2 regions of the Microbacterium sp. JC 701 genome follow, and region 1 is predicted to be linked to the other one. Evidence: predicted binding sites of a transcription regulator. Region 1 holds the regulator's gene; the other holds the start of a gene.
What was found. Region 1 encodes HrcA, which represses chaperone genes, less so after heat shock. Its sites were predicted from a motif close to TTNGCACTCGNNNNNNNCGAGTGCNAA; they were not measured.

Region 1 (3,710 bases):
AACATGCCCTGCTGGTGCTCGGCCAGGCGCGGCTTGGGAGCCTTGGTGCGCTTGGCGAACTCCTCGATGAGGGCGCGGTCGCGGTTGTCGAGGCGCGTGGGCGTCACCACGTGCACGCCGACCTTGAGGTCGCCGCGCTGGGTGCCGCGCAGCGGGGTGATTCCGCGGCCCTTGATGGTCAGCACGTCGCCCGACTGCACGCCGGGGCGCACTTCGAGGTCGACGCTTCCGTCGAGGGACTCGATCGTCGCGTTTGCTCCGAGGATGGCATCCGGCATCGACACCTCGAGGGTTGCGACGAGGTCGTCGCCCTCGCGGCTGAACGCCTCGTGAGCCTCGACGGTGATCTCGAGGTAGAGGTCGCCGTTGGGTCCGCCCGCGGGGCCGACCTCACCCGAACCGGGCAGCTGCAGGCGCAGGCCCGACTCGACGCCGGCGGGGATGTCGACTGAGACCGTGCGGCGCGCGCGCACGCGGCCCTGGCCCTGGCACGTTCCGCAGGGGTACGGGATCGTCGTGCCGTGGCCCTGGCACACGGTGCAGGGGGCGCTGGTGACGACGTTGCCGAGCAGGCTGCGCACGGTGCGCTGCACGTGACCCGAGCCGTGGCAGATGTCGCAGGTGACCTCGCTCGTGCCGGGCTGCGTGCACGCGCCCTTGCAGGTCTCGCACAGCACCGCCGTGTCGACCTCGAGGTCGCGGTGGGCGCCGAAGACGACGTCGCCGAGCTGCAGCGTGACGCGCACGAGGGCGTCCTGTCCGCGCTCCCGGCGCGAGCGCGGACGGGGACCGCGACCGCCGCCGCCCGCTTGCGCGCCGCCGAAGAACGTCTCGAAGATGTCGCTGAAGCCGCCGAAGCCGGCTGCTCCCCCGCCACCGAACGGGCTCTGGTCGCCGCCCATGTCGTAGCGGCGGCGCTGCTCGGGGTCGCTCAGCACGTCGTAGGCGTGCGTGACGAGCTTGAAGCGCTCGGAGGCGTCTTCTCCCGGGTTGACGTCGGGGTGCAACTGGCGCGCCAGACGGCGGTACGCCTTCTTGATGTCTTCGGGGCTGGCGTCGCGTTCGACACCCAGGACCTCGTAGTGGTCAGCCACAATCGCCTTCCTGCCCGCTCACGCGGGGTTGTTCTCTTTGGGGTGCTCGATCTCTCGAAAGTCAACGAGAGCTGTCGTCGTCTTCGAGCATCCGGGTCAGATAGTGCGCGACGGCACGGACCGCCGCGAGGTTCGAGGAGTAGTCCATGCGCATGGGACCCAGGAGTCCGACGCGCGCGCCTCCGCTGGAGCCGTCGTAGCGGCTGGCGAGCACCGAGGCCTCGACGAGGCCGAACGGCTCGTTCTCCCGCCCGATGCTGGCCGACAGGCCCTGCTCGTCGGCGACCATCTCGCTCATGAGGCGCAGCAGCGTCACCTGCTCTTCGATGGCCTCGAGCAGCGGGTAGATGCTGCCGCGGAAGTCCTGCTCGCGCTTGGCGAGCGTCGCGGCACCGGCCATGACGAGGCGGTCCTGCCGGAACTCCTCGAGTTCTTCGCCGACCACGCGCAGCACGGCGTCGGCGAGGGCGTCGACGATGACCCCGGGGCGGGGGCCGTCGGCCAGGGCCGCGGCCACCCGCTGGGAGCTGTCGGCGACGCTGCGGCCCACCAGCAGACCGCTCACGCGGGCCCGCAGCTGGGTGACGTCGGCCTCGCTCGGCTCGACGGGCACGAACGAGATGCGCTGCGAGACCCGGCCGGTGTCGGTCACGAGGATCACCAGCACGCGGGGGCCGCCGAGGGCGACGAGCTCGACGTGCGAGACGTTGGCCCGCGCGAACGAGGGGTACTGCACGATCGCGACCTGACCGGTCAGCTGGGTGAGTGCGCGCACCGTACGGGCGAGGAGGTCGTCGAGGTCGCCGGCCTCGTCGAGGAACGACGTGATGGCGCTGCGCTGTGCACCCGAGAGCGGGCGGAGCTCGGCGAGATGGTCGACGAACACGCGGTAGCCCTTGTCGGTGGGCACGCGCCCCGACGAGGTGTGCGGGGCGACGATGAGGTCTTCGTCTTCGAGCAGGGCCATGTCGTTGCGGATCGTCGCGGCCGACACCCCGAAGGCGTGGCGCTCGACGATGGCTTTGCTGCCGACCGGCTCACGCGTGTCGACGTAGTCCTGCACGATCGCGCGGAGCACCTGAAGGCCACGTTCCGACACCATGCGATGCTCCTCCCGTCTGGCACTCGCGTCTCTTGAGTGCCAATTCTACGGGATAGCCCCGACACTGCGCCGGGCGGCTCGCGGAGGCCGCCGCGGGTGACGCCCGCGCGGCGCTCAGACCGTGAGCGCCCGCACCACGGCGTCGGCGAGCAGGCGTCCGCGCCGGGTCAGCACGATGCGCCCGCGCACGGCATCCGCCCCCTCGATCAACCCGTCGGCGATGAGCGCGGCGACATTCTTGCGGCCCTCGCCGAGGATCTCCGACACCGCCAGACCCTCGCGGATGCGGCTGCGCAGCAGCACCGACTCCAGCCGACGCGCGGTCTCGTCGGGGCGCTCCCGCGCGGCCGCGGGCGACTCGACGGCGGCGAGGCGTTGGGCGTAGGCGGCGGGGTGCTTGACGTTCCACCAGCGCAGCCCCGCGACGTGGCTGTGCGCGCCCGGCCCGAAGCCCCACCAGTCGGTCCCCCGCCAGTACGCGAGGTTGTGGCGCGAGCGGTGCTCGACGCCGCGCGACCAGTTCGACACCTCGTACCAGTCGTAGCCGGCGGCGGCGAGCAGGTCGTCGGCGAGCTCGTACATATCGGCCTGCAGGTCGTCGGAGGGCTCAGCGACCACGCCGGAGCGGATCTGGCGAGCGAGCTTGGTGCCGTCTTCGACGATCAGCGCGTAGGCCGAGATGTGGTCGGGTTCGAGGGCCGTGGCCGCCTCGAGAGAGGCGCGCCAGTCGTCGAGCGACTCCCCCGGCGCGCCGTAGATGAGGTCGAGCGAGACGTCGAGACCCGCGCGTCGGGCCGCGGCGACGGCCGTGGCCACGTTGGCGGGATCGTGCGTGCGGTCGAGGGCGGCGAGCACGTGCGGCCGAGCCGACTGCATGCCGATCGACAGGCGGTTCACGCCGGCGTCGGCGAGGGTGCGCGCCATGGCGTCGTTGACCGTGTCGGGGTTGGCCTCGACCGTGACCTCGGCGTCGTCGCGGATGCCGAACTCCCCGCGCACCGCGTCGAGCATGCGCGCCAGATCCCCCGGCGGCAGCAGGGTGGGCGTGCCTCCCCCGAAGAAGACGGTGGATGCCGAGCGGCGACCGCCCGCGGCATCCATCACTGCCCCCGCCAGACGCACCTCGGCGTTCAGCGTGTCGGCGAAGTCGTCTTGCCGGGCGCCGCGCAACTCACTGGCGGTGTAGGTGTTGAAGTCGCAGTACCCGCACCGCACGCGGCAGAACGGCACGTGCAGATAGACACCGAAGTCGGCGGTGGGGTCGATCTCGAGGTCGGCGGGCAGGCGTCCGTCGGCGGGGGCCGGGTCTCCGAGCGGGAGCGGACCGCCCATCAGGACGAGTACAGCGGCGAGATCGCGCGCAGGTAGCGAGCGAACAGCGCCTTGCGCCGACGGCGCACGCGGCTCGTGAACAGGCGGTACGACGGGGCCGTGGGCCGGTCGAAGGCGCGCACGACGAACCACACCTCGTCGTTGTCGCGCCACTCGACCGCGAACAGCTCCTCGCCGCTGAC
Region 2 (3,710 bases), on a different contig from region 1:
CCAGTAGTACCCGTCGTCGGCGTAGGTCGTGAAGTCGGGCGAGGTGTTGGCCGGCGAGATCTGCACGACACCCGCGTTGACCAGCTGGTCGACGAACGTGAACGACACACCCGACGAGGCGGCACCGATGACGACGTCGGCGCCCGCGTCGACGAGCTCGGTGGCCGACTGCGTGGCGATGTCGGTGGTGGTGTCACCCGAGTCGCGCTCGGTCAGCTCGGTCTTGAAGGGGAAGTCGCCGCCGGTGGCCTCGATGTCCTTGATGGCGAGCTTGACACCCGCGACCTCGGGCGGGCCGAGGAAGGCGAGGTTACCCGTGGCGGGCAGGATCGTGCCGACGTGGAACGTGCCGTCGGCGGTCGAGGTTGCCCCGCCGCCGGACGATGCGCTGGGCGCTGCGGCTTCGCTGCCGCCGCCACCAGAGCATCCGGCGAGGACGAGCGCGCTGGCGCCGACCAGGGCGATACCGCCGAGGACCTTCGCGGTGCGCGTACGCGTGAAGACGTTCATAGGGCTCCTTGCTGTGAATGAACGTTCGGCGACCCTTTGGGCCGCCTGGTGTCCCCAAACCTAATCGGCCGCGCATTTTCCGCGTGTTGCCGTTCGTTAACGATGTGGGTCGAAGCGGTCACGGCCGCATAACGGTTGGCATCGCGCGTTGACGGAGCCCCTCATCGCACCTACCCGACGGGACCGATTACGAAGAAGGAGCCGATTCGAGAAGCGCGATCCCGCGGGGTGCTCACACTCTGGCAGACCCCCGCCGCCGACGTCTGTAGACCGAACGGGGGACGCGGGGCGTTCAGACGGGTTCGACGACGTCGGCGACCACTCGGCGGTTGCGCCGCGACGCGATGACGGAGTCGACGCTGAGCATCGCCAGGGCGATCCACACGAGGGCGAAGCCGATCCACCGCTCGATGGTCATCGGCTCACCGAGCACCCACACGCCGATCGCGAACTGGATGATCGGCGCCACGAACTGCAGCAGTCCGATCACCGTCAGCGGCACGCGCCGCGCGCCCGAGGCGAACAGCAGCAGGGGCACGGCGGTGACGGCGCCGGCGAGCAGCAGCAGCACGGTGTGCAGCACGCCCGCGGTGCCGAGGGTGATGCCCGTGAGGTTCGCCACGAAGAACAGTTGGATCACGGCGACCGGCAACAGCCACATCGACTCGAGGGTCAGCCCGCTGACGGCGTCGACCGCCGGCCCGATCTGCTTCTTCACGAGACCGTAGAAGCCGAACGAGAACGCCAGCGTCAGGGCGATCCAGGGGAAGGCGCCGTAGCCGATGACGATCACCGCGACGGCGACGACGGCCAGGCCGATCGCGATCCACGGGATCACGCGCAGCCGCTCGCGCAGAACGATGACCCCCAGCAGCACGGTGACGATCGGGTTGATGAAGTAACCGAGGCTCGTCTCGATCACGTGCCCGGTCAGCGCCCCGAACAGATACGTCTGCCAGTTCACGTAGATCAGCACGCCGGCCAGCGCCGTGAGCGCCATCAGCCGCGGCTGGCGCACGATCGCGAGGAACGCCTTCCAGGTGCGCAGCACCGTGAGCAGCAGGAGGCAGAACACGAACGCCAGGATGATCCGCCACGCGACGACCTCGAACGGGCCGGTGGGGGCGAGCTGCAGGAAGTAGATGGGCAGGACGCCCCACAGCAGATAGGCGGAGAAGGCGTAGAGCACTCCGCGGTTGCTCCCGCCGGTGGATGCGGGGGCGGCGGGGGTCACCGATTCAGCCTACGCGGCGCGAGGAGAGGCCGAGCGACGCCGGTGCACTCTTTCCTGCCAGAGGCCCCGGCCGATCCCGGGAACGACGAAGACCCCGGATGCCGTGGCATCCGGGGTCTTCGGAGGATCTCACTCGATCAGCGGACGACGACCGCCAGCACGTCGCGAGCCGAGAGCACGAGGTACTCTTCGGCGCCGAACTTGACCTCGGTGCCGCCGTACTTGCTGTAGAGCACGCGGTCGCCGACGGCGACGTCGAGGGGGACACGGTTGCCGTTGTCGTCGATGCGGCCGGGGCCGACGGCGACGACTTCGCCCTCCTGCGGCTTCTCCTTGGCGGTGTCGGGGATGACGAGACCACTCGCGGTGGTCTGCTCAGCCTCGACCTGCTTGATGACGATGCGGTCCTCGAGCGGCTTGATGGAAACCGACACGGTCTACCTCTTCTTTCTCGTTACAGAAGACTTGTCAGCACTCACGCGGGGAGAGTGCTAATCCGAGTGTAGAGAAGCGTTGGCACTCACGCAACGCGAGTGCCAACACGGCCGCCCGCCTAGGCTGAATCGGTGGACACCAGCGAGCTGACCGCCCTGCTCACGCCCGAGGGCCTGCGCCTCCTCGACGAGGCCGGACCCATCGCCTCGACCGACGACGCCGCCCGCACGGTGTCGCGCCTGCGCGCCGCGGGTCACTCCCCCGACCTCGTCTCGGCGGTCGTCGGGCAGGCACGGCTGCGGGTCAAGGCGGCGACGAAGTTCGGCCCGTTCGCCGAACGCATGCTCTTCACCCGCGCAGGCCTCGAGCAGGCGACACGTTTGTCGATCGCGGCCCGCCACGCCGGCCGCTTTCGCGCCGCCCGCATCGACAGCGTCGCCGACCTCGGCTGCGGGATCGGCGGCGACGCCCTCGGGATGGCGGGCATCGGCGTCCGCGTGCACGCCGTCGACGCCGACGAGGTCACCGCGGCGATCGCGGCGTACAACCTCGCTCCGTTCGGCGATGCGGCCTCTGTCACCCACGCGCGCGCGGAAGACGTCGACCTCAGCGGGACGGATGCCGTGTGGCTCGACCCCGCGCGACGCACGGCGGGCCATTCCGAGACGCGCCAGGTGTCGGCCGCCGAGTGGTCGCCCTCTCTCGAGTGGGTGTTCGAGCTGCTGAAGACGAAACCGGGCGGAGTGAAGCTCGGGCCGGGCTTCGACCGCGCCCAGATCCCCGACGACCTCGAGGCGCAGTGGATCAGCGCCGACGGCTCGACCATCGAGCTCGTGCTCTGGTCGGGCTCCCTCGCCCGCGAAGGCGTGCGGCGCGCCGCCCTCGTCGTGCGCGGGAGCGACGCGTGGGAGCTCACGGCGCCCGCCGACACCCCCGACGTCGAGGTGCGCGAGCTCGGCGCTTTCGTGCACGAACCCGACGGCGCCGTCATCCGCGCGCGCCTCATCGGCGAGGTCGCCCGAGCGCTGGATGCCGGGATGCTGGCGCCCGGCATCGCCTACCTCACCTCCGATGCGGCGCTGACGAGTCCGTTCGTGTCGTCGTTCCGCGTGCGGGAGCAGCTGCCCGCCGACCCCAAGAAGCTCGCGCAGGCGCTTCGCGCGCGCGGCATCGGCACCCTCGAGATCAAGAAGCGCGGCGTCGACGTCGACCCGGCGGTGCTGCGCAAGAAGCTGTCGCTGCGCGGCGACGAGTCGGCGACGCTGATCCTCACCCGCGTGGGCTCGAAGCGCCTCGCCCTGCTGGCCGACCGCGTGTGACGGCAGACGCGCTCCTGCGCGTCAGACCACGGCGAGCTGCGAGAAGCCCCAGATGAGCCATCCGGCGCTGAAGACGATCGACAGCAGCGAGAGGCACAGCGACCAGACCCCCACCCGGGTGCTGTCGTGGGGTCGCCGCAGCGAGATGATCGACAGGATCACCGCGACGGCGCCCAGCGGCAGCAGCCAGCCGGTGAAGAACGAGGCGACGA

Region 2: groES (co-chaperone GroES) is a predicted target of HrcA. The motif match lies at 2,258-2,284, and genes of this name have one in related genera.

What each region holds. Positions count from the first base shown of each region.
Region 1 covers NZ_JAJNCV010000002.1:360,450-364,159, forward strand. Annotated here, with positions in the region: gene dnaJ (molecular chaperone DnaJ) at 1-1,094, opposite strand, end outside; gene hrcA (heat-inducible transcriptional repressor HrcA) at 1,156-2,196, opposite strand; gene hemW (radical SAM family heme chaperone HemW) at 2,311-3,528, opposite strand; gene LPW41_RS09640 (DUF1990 family protein) at 3,528-3,710, opposite strand, start outside.
Region 2 covers NZ_JAJNCV010000001.1:925,914-929,623, reverse strand. Annotated here, with positions in the region: gene LPW41_RS04470 (ABC transporter substrate-binding protein) at 1-510, opposite strand, end outside; gene rarD (EamA family transporter RarD) at 803-1,744, opposite strand; gene groES (co-chaperone GroES) at 1,882-2,178, opposite strand; gene LPW41_RS04455 (class I SAM-dependent methyltransferase) at 2,311-3,498, shown strand; gene LPW41_RS04450 (hypothetical protein) at 3,520-3,710, opposite strand, start outside.